One region of the Saccharopolyspora sp. CA-218241 genome, then DNA from elsewhere that is predicted to be linked to it. Evidence: riboswitches for the same ligand, from Rfam matches in the RefSeq annotation. Region 1 holds a riboswitch; each other region holds the start of a gene.

Region 1 (3,923 bases):
CTCCACCGCGGAGTCGGCCACCATCCACTGGATCGCCTGCCGCTCGGCGATCGGCTCACCGAAGGTCTCGCGGGTCTTGGCGTAGTCCATGCCCATCTCCAGCAGCCGCTCGCAGGCGCCGAGGGCGTGCGCGGGCAGCAGGTACCGGCCGCGGCCGATCCACTGCATGGCCAGCCGGAAGCCCTTCCCGACCTCGCCGAGCACGTTGCGCTCCGGCACCCGGACCTCGTCGAACACCAGCGCGGCGGGGCGGCGCTCCCACGGGCCCATGATGTCGATCGGCTCGGACTTCCAGCCCATGTCGCGGTCGACGAGGAAGCAGGTGACGCCGCCGTCGGCCCCCTTCTCCCGGTCGGTGACCGCGAACACCATCACGAAGTCGGCGTCGATGCCGCCGGTGATGAACGTCTTCTCGCCGTTGACGATCCACTCCGAGCCTTCCTTGCGCGCGGTGGTGCGCAGGTTCTTGGCGTCGGACCCGGCGCCCGGCTCGGTGATCGCGAAGCAGGACTTGCGGGTGCCCTCGATGGTGGGCAGCAGGTACTCCCGCTTCTGCTCCTCGTTGGCGTGGTAGAGGATGTTGTCGGCGTACCCGCCGAACCGGAACGGCACGAAGGTGCGGCCCAGCTCGGCCTCGATGAGCGCCGACATCACGGCGGAGAGGTCCATCCCGCCGTACTCCTCCGGGGTCTGCACGCCCCAGAAGCCCGCCTGCTTGGCCTTGTCCTGGAGCTCCCGCTGCTCGTCCTTGGTGAGGCCGCGCTCGCCGGCGCGCTCCCGGCGCAGCACCTCCGGCTCCAGCGGCACCAGCTCGCGCTGGACGAAGTTGCGAACCCAGTCGCGGATGTCGCGCTCGGTCTCCGACAGCGAGAAGTCGACCATGGGGCTTTCCTTTCCGCGCCCTGTGACTAACGGCGTTAGTTTTATGGGAGTCTAGAACCGCCGCGACGAGGCCCGCAAGGGTGTTCCGAGGAGGAGGGACCGTGCCCCGCCCCAGCAATCCCCTGCTGACGCCGGACCGCATCCGGCTGGCCGGTCTGGAGATCATCGACGAGCTCGGGCTGGAAGCGCTGTCCATGCGGCGGCTCGCCGACCGGCTCGGCGTCAAGGCCGCGTCGCTCTACAACCACGTGCCCGGCAAGGACGAACTGCTGCACGAGATCGCCGACGGCGTGATGCGCGCCGTGGACGTCAGCGGCTTCGAGCAGGACTGGGCGACCGGGCTGCGCACCTGGGCGCGCTCGTTCCGGGCCGCGCTCATCGCGCACCCCCACCTGGTCCCGTTCCTGGCCTCCGGTCCGGCCCGGCGGGAGACCGCGCTGCGCCGCGCCGACGCCGTGCACGGCGGGCTCACCTCGGCGGGCTGGCCGCAGCGGTACGCGACGATGATCGGCGCCTCCACCAAGTACCTGGTGGTCGGCTCGGCGATGGGCTCATTCTCGGCCGGTTTCCCGGACGAGGCGGAGCTCTACGACGAGCGCTTCCCCCACCTGGACCGGGCCCACCTGCTGCGCGAGCACGCGGCCGAGATCGACGCGGACAGCTTCGAGCTCGCACTCACCGCCCTGGTCGACAGCCTGACCCGCCTCCACCACGACCTCACCACCCAGCCCGGCTGAGTCACCCGCACCGCATCGCGATCGGACCACAACACCTTCCACTGAGATCACCCTCGCGTTGTGTTGACTGGCTTCGCGCACCTCCGTAGCGTCCGAATCCGACCGGCCCACAACTCAAGACCGCGCCGACGACGTCGTGCGGGAGAGACCCCAGCGTCACGGGGCGCCGAAGGAGCAATCTCCCCAAGAAACTCTCAGGCACCGGCACCGCGCGACAGCAGGCGAACACGGAGAAAAGCAGGAGCCCCGCTCCTCGCCCACGGTGCAAGCCGCCCGGTGTCCTGGCGCCGGACCGCGGTGAAACTCTCAGGCCAATGACTCCGGGGAGACCCCGACCAGCGCGAACCCGCGCAGGTCGACGTCGGGGTGCCCCGGATAAGGTTGTGCTTCGCGCGGCTGACCGGCCCCTCGTCCGCCGACCCGCGCCCACCAGGAGGAGCCATAGCCATGTCGTCGCCACGACGGACCCTGCTGCACGAGGTGCACGAGTCGCTCGGCGCCACCTTCACCGAGTTCGCGGGCTGGCGGATGCCGCTGCGGTACTCCGGTGACACCGCCGAGCACCACGCCGTGCGCACCGCCGCCGGGCTGTTCGATCTCACCCACATGGGCGAGCTCCGGATCAGCGGCCCGCAGGCCGCCGAGGCCCTGGACCACGCGCTGGTGGCGAAGGCGTCGGGGATCAAGCCGGGCCGCGCCCGCTACACGATGCTCTGCGACGAGCGGGGCGGCGTGCTCGACGACCTCATCGTCTACCGGCTCACCGAGCAGGAGTACCTGGTGGTGGCCAACGCCGCGAACGCCGCGGTGGTCGCCGCCGAGCTCGCCGAGCGCGTCGGCGGGTTCGACGCCGAGTTCGCCGACGTCTCCGAGGAGTACGCGCTGCTGGCGGTGCAGGGACCCCGCGCCGCCGCGATCCTGGCCCCGCTGACCGACACCGACCTCACCGAGGTCAAGTACTTCGCCGGCTACCGGAGCGCGGTGGCCGGTCACCCGGTGCTGCTGGCCCGCACCGGTTACACCGGCGAGGACGGCTTCGAGCTGTTCACCGCGCCGGGCGACGCGGCGGCCATCTGGCAGGCGCTGACCGAGGCGGGCGCCGAGCACGAGCTGCGGCCCGCCGGGCTGTCCTGCCGGGACACGCTGCGGCTGGAGGCCGGGATGCCGCTGCACGGCCACGAGCTCTCCACCGAGCTGACCCCGTTCCACGCCAACCTGGGCCGGGTGGTCAAGCTCGACAAGCCGGGCGACTTCGTCGGCAAGGCGGCGCTGGCCGCGGTCGCCGAGCAGCCCACCGCCCGCACCCTGGTCGGGCTGACCACCGACCAGCGCCGCGCTCCCCGGCACGGCTACCGGGTCCTCGACGACGCGGGCACCGAGGTCGGCGAGGTCACCAGCGGTGCGCCGTCGCCGACGCTGGGGCACCCGGTGGCGATGGCCTACGTGGACCGGGCGCACAGCGCGCCGGGCACCGCGCTGCAGGTGGACATCCGGGGCAGGACCGCGCCCGTGGAGGTCGTCGAGCTCCCCTTCTACCGCCGCAACGCCTGAGAGATCACTACAGGAGGCAACACCATGTCGACACCTGACCTGTTCAACGACCAGCTCGCCGCGGTCGACCCCGAGGTGGCGGCGGCGGTCGGTGCCGAGTTGAACCGCCAGCAGGCGACGTTGGAGATGATCGCTTCGGAGAATTTCGCGCCGCGGTCGGTGCTGGAGGCGCAGGGTTCGGTCCTGACCAACAAGTACGCCGAGGGCTATCCGGGCAAGCGGTACTACGGTGGCTGCGAGCACGTCGACGTGGTCGAGCGGCTGGCCATCGACCGGGTCAAGGCGTTGTTCGGTGCGGAGTACGCCAACGTCCAGCCGCACTCGGGGGCGCAGGCCAACGCCGCGGCGATGTTCGCGCTGCTCAAGCCGGGTGACACCATCATGGGTCTGGATCTGGCGCACGGTGGTCACCTGACCCACGGGATGAAGATCAATTTCTCCGGCAAGCTGTACAACGTGGTGCCCTACACGGTGCGCGACGACGACCACCGGGTCGACATGGACGAGGTCGCCCGCCTGGCCCGGGAGAACCGGCCGCAGCTCATCGTCGCGGGCTGGTCGGCCTACCCGCGGCAGCTCGACTTCGCCCGGTTCCGCGAGATCGCCGACGAGGTCGGCGCCTATCTGATGGTCGACATGGCGCACTTCGCCGGGCTGGTGGCCGCCGGGCTGCACCCGAACCCGGTGCCGCACGCCCACGTGGTCACCACGACCACGCACAAGACCCTCGGCGGTCCGCGCGGCGGGGTGATC
Region 2 (3,923 bases), 1.5 Mb from region 1:
GGCGGCGCCGAGTGGTGCCGCCCCGAACCACGTCGAGGCGAAGTGCGGTCGGCGACCGGAATCTTTCGGCGCGGCAAGCGGTTCTCCCGTTCAGCGGCCCTTTCGGCGGGCTCGGCGGCGGGCCCCGGGGTGTATCGTGCGCAGAGGTGCTCGACGACGAGCGCGCTCGGTGGCGGTGCGGTCCGGGAGCTGTCGATCGATGCCGCCGGACGGCCGGGAGAACGGTGGCTGACGGGACCGCGCAGGAATGGGCGGGTCCGCCGTATCGCGGGTAGCGTCGGGAGCGTCGGTGCGCGACCCTCGAGGAGGGGGATGCCACGCTTCGGCGCGCTGGAGGAGGCGATGTGACGATGAGCAGTGAGATGCGCGTCGTCGGCGTGCGAGTGGAACTACCAGCCAACCAGCCGATCCTGTTGCTGCGCGAGACCAGCGGTGACCGCTACTTGCCGATCTGGATCGGATCGGTCGAGGCGACGGCGATCGCGCTGGAGCAGCAGGGGGTGCGACCGGCGAGGCCGTTGACCCACGACCTGCTCAAGGACGTCATCGGCGCGCTGGGGCGGGACTTGGAGCAGGTGCGGATCACCGACCTGCAGGAGGGCACCTTCTTCGCCGAGCTGGTGTTCGACGGCGATGTGCGGGTCTCGGCGCGGCCGAGCGACTCGGTGGCGCTGGCGCTGCGCATCGGCGTCCCGATCCATGCCGACGAATCCGTGCTCGACGAGGCGGGCTTGATCATCCCGGACGAGCAGGAGGACGAAGTGGAGAAGTTCCGCGAGTTCCTCGACTCGGTGTCGCCGGAGGACTTCCGCGGCGCCGACACCTGACGTTCGCCCGGAGAGCGGCTTCCCGACCCCCGCGAACGCCTTCGCGGGGGTCGGCTCGTCGGGTCACCCGCGCGTCGCGTTGACCTGCCCACCGGACCGGCCTACCGTCGGATGATGCGAATTGCTCCGGTGTGATTCCGCCGGTGAGCAGGGGTTCGCGGTCCCGGATCGTCGACCCGGGAACCGGTGGTCGGCTCCGTGCCGGACGAGGGGAGGCAGGCGTGGTCGAGGAAGCACCCGGCGAGGATGCTGCCCGAGGTCGGGACGAGCCGGCGCCTGACGCCGCGCTGCCCGACGAGCTCGTCGGCTACCGGGGCCCCGCTGCCTGCCAGATCGCCGGCATCACCTACCGCCAGCTCGACTACTGGGCCCGCACCAAGCTGGTCCGCCCCTCGATAAGGAGCGCCGCCGGGTCGGGCTCGCAGCGCCTCTACTCGTTCAAGGACATCCTGGTCCTCAAGGTCGTCAAGCGCCTGCTGGACACCGGCGTCTCGCTGCACAACATCCGGGTCGCGGTGGACCACCTGCGCCACCGCGGGGTCGAGGACCTCGCCCGCCTGACCCTGTTCAGCGATGGCACCACGGTCTACGAGTGCACCTCCCCGGAGGAGGTCGTCGACCTGCTCCAGGGTGGTCAGGGCGTGTTCGGCATCGCGGTCAGCGGTGCCGTCCGGGAGATCAGCGGCACCATCCACGAGTTCCCGGCCGAGCGGGCGGACGGTCTGGTGTCCGAACCCGCCGTGGGTGACGAACTGGCCCGTCGCCGGAGGGACCGGCAGACCGGCTGATCGGGTAGGCTTCGCGGCATCGTCGACCCCGTGCGGGAGAGTCCGGCAAGGCTACGGCCGAGTCGGCGCCGAAGGAGCAACCCTCCCCGACAACCTCTCAGGCCCACCGGACCGCACGGGCGAGATACCTCTGGAAAGAGGGCGCACCACAGCCGTGGTGCCGTCCCGCCGACGGTGCAAGCCCGGTCCGCCGGGTGAAGCTCTCAGGCGTTCGCGCTGCGAACAGTGACAGAGGGGGAGAGCGGAGCAGTCCGCTGCCCGCCCCCTGTGTTCGCCGCGATGAGTGAGGTGTTGGCGATGACCGAAGTGAACCACGACCGCATTCCGATCGCCGCGCTGGAGCACGGCACGCCGTTCGCCGACCGGCACGTCGGCCCGCGGCCCGCCGAGCTGGCCCGGATGCTCGACGTGATCGGCGTGGGCTCGCTGGAGGAGCTGGGCCAGCGCGCGGTACCCGACGGCGTCCGCGAGCGCGACCTGGCGCTGGCGCTGCCCGACCCGGCCAACGAGGCGGACGCGCTGGCCGAGCTGCGCGCGCTGGCCGACCGCTGCGCGCCGCACACCGAGATGATCGGCCTCGGCTACCACGGCACCACGACGCCGCCGGTGATCCTGCGCAACGTGCTGGAGAACCCGGCCTGGTACACCGCCTACACGCCGTACCAGCCGGAGATCTCGCAGGGCAGGCTGGAAGCGCTGCTGAACTTCCAGACGGTGGTCGCCGACCTCACCGGGGTCCCGCTGGCCAACGCCTCGATGCTGGACGAGTCCACCGCCGCCGCCGAGGGCATGACCCTGGTCCGCCGCGCGGGCAAGGCGAAGTCCGCCGTGTTCGTCGTCGACGCCGATGCCCTGCCGCAGACCATCGAGGTGGTGCGGACCCGCGCCGAGCCGCTGGGCATCGAGGTGGTCGTCGCCGACCTCTCCGCCGGGGCCGCCGGGCTGCCGGACGGCGAGTTCTTCGGTGCCCTGCTGGCCTACCCGGGCGCCTCCGGGGCGGTGCGGGACCAGGAGGAGCTCATCGCCGAGGTCCACCGGCGCGGCGCGATGGCCGTGGTCTCGGCGGACCTGCTCGCCCTGACCCTGCTGCGCCCGCCGGGCGAGGTCGGCGCCGACGTGGTGGTGGGCACCACCCAGCGCTTCGGCGTGCCGATGGGCTTCGGCGGCCCGCACGCCGGATACATGGCGGTCCGCAAGGGCCTGGAGCGCCAGCTCCCGGGCAGGCTGGTCGGGGTCAGCGTGGACGCGGGCGGTGACCTGGCCTACCGGCTGGCCCTGCAGACCCGCGAGCAGCACATCCGGCGGGAGAAGGCGACCAGCAACATCTGCACCGCGCAGGTGCTGCTCGCCGTGGTGGCCTCGATGTACGCCGTCTACCACGGACCCGAGGGGCTGCGGGCGATCGCCACCCGCGCGCACCGGTTCGCCGCGCTCCTGGCCGAGCAGCTCCGCCGCGGCGGGGTCGAGGTGGTGCACGGCGGGTTCTTCGACACCGTGGTGGCCGCGGTGCCGGGGGCCGCCGACGAGGTGGTGGCCCGCGCCCGGCGCGGCGGGATCAACCTGCGCCGGGTGGACGCCGACCACGTCGGCGTGAGCTGCGACGAGACCACGACCCGGGAGCACCTCGCGGTGGTGTTCGAGGCGTTCGGCCTGAACTCCGGGGCGCTGGTCGGCCTGGACGAGCTCGACGCCGCCACGCCCGACGCGCTGCCCACCGCGCTGCGGCGCACCTCCGAGTACCTGACCCACCCGGTGTTCCACACCCACCGGTCGGAGACCGCGCTGCTGCGCTACCTGCGGCGACTCTCGGACAAGGACATCGCGCTGGACCGCAGCATGATCCCGCTGGGCTCGTGCACCATGAAGCTCAACGCGACCGCGGAGATGGAGCCGATCACCTGGCCGCAGTTCTCCGCGCTGCACCCGTTCGCCCCGGCCGAGGACGCGGCCGGGCTGCTCGAGGTGGTCGCCGACCTGGAGCGGTGGCTGGCCGAGGTCACCGGCTACGACGCGGTGAGCCTTCAGCCGAACGCGGGCAGCCAGGGCGAGTTCGCCGGGCTGCTGGCCATCCGCGCCTACCACCACGCCCGTGGTGAAGCGCAGCGCGACGTGTGCCTGATCCCGGCCAGCGCGCACGGCACCAACGCCGCCAGCGCGGTGATGGCGGGGTTGCGCGTGGTCGTGGTGCGCTGCGACGACGCGGGCAACATCGAGCTGGACCACCTGCGCGAACTCGTCGCGGAGCACGCCGCCGACCTGGCCGCGATCATGATCACCTACCCGTCCACGCACGGCGTCTACGAGGACA
Region 3 (3,923 bases), 540 kb from region 1:
AGCACGTCGAGGTCCACGTGCAGGTGCACCGCCGTGGTCCCCGCCCGCACGGCGTCGCCCACCGCGTCCGGGCGCGCCACCTGCTCCGGCGGCACCACCGAGATCCCGCGCGCGTCGATGCAGTCGATCTCGCCCCGGTCGAGGTCCCGGGTCCCGGCCAGCACGACCTGCGAAGGGGCCAGCGGGTTCTCCGGCAGCAACCCGGACGGGCCCTCGCCCAGCAGCGTGCGCAGCACCATGCCGTTGAACGCCCCCGACGGCGAGGACCGCGGCGTGTTCAGATCGGCGTGGGCGTCGAACCACACCACCGCCAAGCCCGCGCCGTGGCGGCGGTGCGCCGCCTCCACCGGCGCGAGGTCCACGCCGCAGTCGCCACCGACGGTGATCAGCGGACCGCCACCCGCCTGGGCGACCGCCACCCGCGCGGCGGCGAGGTTCGCGGCCAGCACGTCGACGTGGTGCACCCCCTCGCCCGTGACCCCGGTGGCTTCCATCACCGGCACCGCGACCGGCGTGCCGCTGGGCAGCATCGCGGACAGCAGCCCAGCACCCTCGCGCAACCGGCGCGCGGTCGGCGACGCCGACGCCTGCCACTGCGCGAACTCGACGACCGCCACGGGCGTCCTCCCCCTCACCGACTCCGGACATGACTATTGCTCACCGCGCATAGCCATGCAACCACCGGGGGTGACAGCAGGGGAACTTTCCTGTCACCGGTGACAGGAAGGTTCCCCTGCTGCCACATCCGAAGCGGACGAACCGGACCGGCAGGCGACCTCGAGCCGAATGCCGACGTTGCCGCGCACCGCATTGGAATACGGGCACACCGAGTCGGCCCTCTCGACGAGCCGCTACCCGTGCTCGCGCTCCACACCGGGCACCGAGACGACCAGTGCCACGCCGAGCTGGAACCCGTCGGCACCGTTGTCGCCGATACCGACCCGTGCCGTGACCGACGAGTCGGTGAGCTGGACCTCCTCCTTGCGCGTGACCAGTGCAGCGCGCTGTGGAAGCAGGCCGCGTATCCGGCGGCGAACAAACTGCTCGCGCTCCCACAGCACGAGCAGCACCAGGTACTGCGGGTAGGTGAGCGAGAGCCCGTCGAGCAGCGGACGGCAGAGGTTCGTGAACGCCCGCGACGCGCTGTAGAGCGCGAAGCACAGTTGGGCGTCCAGCGACAGCGCGACTCCGAGGACTCCACGAGATCACGGGAGCGCGCAATTCAACTGCGCACAATCGACCAGCCGCGGACGCGCCGCCCCTGCCGAGGTGTGATCGGATGTGCCGACTGCACCAGAGGAGGTACCGCATGGCCGAGCTGCAGATCGAGGAAGTCACCGCGGGCGACGGCGCCGAGGCGAAGCCGGGCGACACCGTGCACGTCCACTACGTCGGCACGCTGGCCGACGGGAGCAAGTTCGATTCGTCGCGGGATCGCGGCGAGCCGCTGGTGTTCCCGCTCGGCGAAGGGCACGTCATCGAGGGCTGGGACAAGGGCGTCGTCGGCATGCGCGTCGGCGACGTCCGCAAGCTCGTGGTCCCGCCCCACCAGGCCTACGGCGACCGCGGCGTGCCGCCGGTCATCCCGCCCGCCGCGACCCTGCACTTCGAGGTCGAACTGGTCGGGATCGGCTGAGCAGGTGCGAGCAGGGGAACCTTCCTCTCACCCGTGACAGGAAGGTTCCCCTGCTGCCAACCGAGGCCGGACGCGCGCGGCCGCACGAGCGGTGGGAGGAAAGTTCCCCTGCTCGCGCGCGAACAGGCCGGAACCGGTCAGCCGATGAGTTCGGCGTACTGCTCGGCGGTGAGGACCGGGCCGCTCGCGGTGACGCGCACCTCGAGCAGCCAGCCGCTGCCGAAGGGCTCGGCGTTGACCAGCGCGGGATCGTCCACGACCGCCTCGTTGACGGCGACCACCTCGCCGGTCACCGGCGCGAACAGGTCGCTGACCGACTTGGTGGACTCCAGTTCGCCGCAGGACTGGCCCGATTCGATCGTGTCGCCGACGTCGGGGAGCTGCACGTACACGATGTCGCCGAGGGCCTCGGCCGCGTGCTGGGTGATGCCGATCCGGACCAGCTCGTCGCGGTCCTCGATCCACTCGTGCTCTTCGGTGTAGCTCAGGTTCGCAGGCAGCGTCATCTCGGGAGGCTCCATCGCTTCAGGGGCACGCGGGTGCCCGGGTGTGCTGGGCCTCCCCCTCTGTTTCGGAACCTGAGAGCTTCGCCGCGCGAGCAGCTTGCACCGTGGGTGGGCGTCCTCGTCGACGCGCGCTTTCCAGAGTTGCCTGGCCCGGACGGTCATGGGTGCCTGAGAGTGTGCGGGGAGTCTTGCTCCTTCGGCGCCGTGGTTGCGCTCGGTGAGCGGCCACGGGCTCTCCCGCCCGGGATCATCGGCCGATATGCGATTGTCGACGTGCTCAGCAACGATAATCGCGCCTGCCCGGGTGTCAATGCCTCCCGCCCGGTGGGCCGGAGGAAGGGACAGGGGTGCGCGGCGTCCGGGAGCTGCTCGATCGCATGAGCCCGGCCCTGCTGCGCCCGGTGGTCGTTCCGGACCCGACGCGCCGCGTCACCGACGTGGTCATCGCCGAACCGGGTGAGCGACCATCCGCCGGAACGGGGGATCTCGTGCTGGGCGTGGCGGTCACCGATGGTGCCGACGCCGCGGAACTGGTACGCGCGTGCGCTGACCTCGACGCGGCGGCGGTGCTGCTCAAACCACCGCTGGCCGAGCGGCCGGCCGTGGTCGCGGCCGCGGAGCGGGCCGAGATCGCGCTGGTCGAGGTGCGTTCCGGGACCGCGTGGGCCCAACTGGTGTGGCTGGTCCGCGCGGCGCTGGCCGAGGGATCGGACGGCGACCCGCGCGGCGGCGGGCGCGACGACCTGTTCCGGTTGGCCGACGCGGTCGCCGAGGTGGTGGACGCGCCGGTGACCATCGAGGACGCCCGCTCGCAGGTGCTCGCGTACTCCGCGCGGCAGGACATGATCGATCCGGCCCGGGTGTCGACGATCATGGGACGCGGCCAGCCCGCCGACGTGCTCGCGAAATTCCGGGCGCGCGGCACGTTCCGGCAGCTCAGCAAGGGCAGCGCGACGATCTTCGTACCCGCCCAGCAGGACGGCACGCTGCCTCGCCTGGTCGTCGCGCTGCGGGTGGGCGGCGAGTTGCTCGGGTCGATGTGGGCGGTGGTCCCCGACGAGGTCGGCGAGGAACGGGCGGCCGCCTTCGCCGAGACCGCGCCGCTGGTCGCGCTGCAACTGCTGCGCTGGCGGTCCCTCGCCGACACCGAACGGCAGCGCACCGCCGAACAGGTCCGGTTGCTGCTGGAAGGCCGCGCGGGTTGGCGGACCGCGGCGGACGAACTCGCCGTGCGCGACCGGCCGCACCGGGTCGTCGCCATCGACGTCGCCTCCGGCGACGCACCCGCCGAGGCGCACCGGTTGTCGACGTGGGAACGGCTCGACCGCGGCGTCGGACAGCGTCCCCTGCTGACCGAGATCGGCACGCTCCTCTACGCGGTGGTCCCCGACGACGACGCCGGATGGCCCGCGCTGCGCGCCGCGCTGCTGGACGACCGGTCGCCCAATCGACCGCTGATCGCAGTCGGCGGCCCGTCCCCGGTGAGCGGTCTGGCGGACTCGCGAGCCGAAGCCGAGGAGCTGATCGGGTTGCTGCGCGGCGGGCGGGTTCGGGGCCCGGTCGCGGTGCACGAGCAGGTGTGGCACCGGGTGGTGGTGCATCGCGCCTCCGTCGCCGGACCCGAGATCGGCGCTCTCGGTCCGCTGCGACTGCTGCGCGAGCACGATCGCGCACAGGGCACCGACTACCTCAGCACCCTGCACGCCTGGCTACGCCACCCCGGACGGCCGCGCGCGGCGGCCGACGAGCTCCGCGTGCACCCCAACACGTTCCGCTACCGC

What was found. Region 1 has a riboswitch for glycine ahead of gcvT (glycine cleavage system aminomethyltransferase GcvT). Riboswitches for the same ligand answer to the same signal wherever they lie in the genome.
Region 2: another riboswitch for glycine. It lies ahead of gcvP (aminomethyl-transferring glycine dehydrogenase); the one in region 1 lies ahead of gcvT (glycine cleavage system aminomethyltransferase GcvT).
Region 3: another riboswitch for glycine. It lies ahead of gcvH (glycine cleavage system protein GcvH); the one in region 1 lies ahead of gcvT (glycine cleavage system aminomethyltransferase GcvT).

The regions. Positions count from the first base shown of each region.
Region 1 is NZ_CP191860.1:4,321,980-4,325,902, forward strand. Features, by position in the region: gene ACQP0T_RS20605 (acyl-CoA dehydrogenase family protein) at 1-882, opposite strand, end outside; gene ACQP0T_RS20610 (TetR/AcrR family transcriptional regulator) at 984-1,619, shown strand; glycine riboswitch at 1,749-1,839, shown strand; glycine riboswitch at 1,840-1,950, shown strand; gene gcvT (glycine cleavage system aminomethyltransferase GcvT) at 2,067-3,170, shown strand; gene glyA (serine hydroxymethyltransferase) at 3,195-3,923, shown strand, end outside.
Region 2 is NZ_CP191860.1:2,826,289-2,830,211, forward strand. Features, by position in the region: gene ACQP0T_RS13445 (bifunctional nuclease family protein) at 351-827, shown strand; gene ACQP0T_RS13450 (MerR family transcriptional regulator) at 1,049-1,615, shown strand; glycine riboswitch at 1,639-1,739, shown strand; gene gcvP (aminomethyl-transferring glycine dehydrogenase) at 1,913-3,923, shown strand, end outside.
Region 3 is NZ_CP191860.1:4,863,333-4,867,255, forward strand. Features, by position in the region: gene ACQP0T_RS23140 (arginase family protein) at 1-617, opposite strand, end outside; gene ACQP0T_RS23145 (hypothetical protein) at 852-1,070, opposite strand; partial or broken gene ACQP0T_RS23150 (MarR family transcriptional regulator) at 1,050-1,181, opposite strand; gene ACQP0T_RS23155 (FKBP-type peptidyl-prolyl cis-trans isomerase) at 1,310-1,636, shown strand; gene gcvH (glycine cleavage system protein GcvH) at 1,774-2,142, opposite strand; glycine riboswitch at 2,193-2,287, opposite strand; glycine riboswitch at 2,288-2,392, opposite strand; gene ACQP0T_RS23165 (PucR family transcriptional regulator) at 2,490-3,923, shown strand, end outside.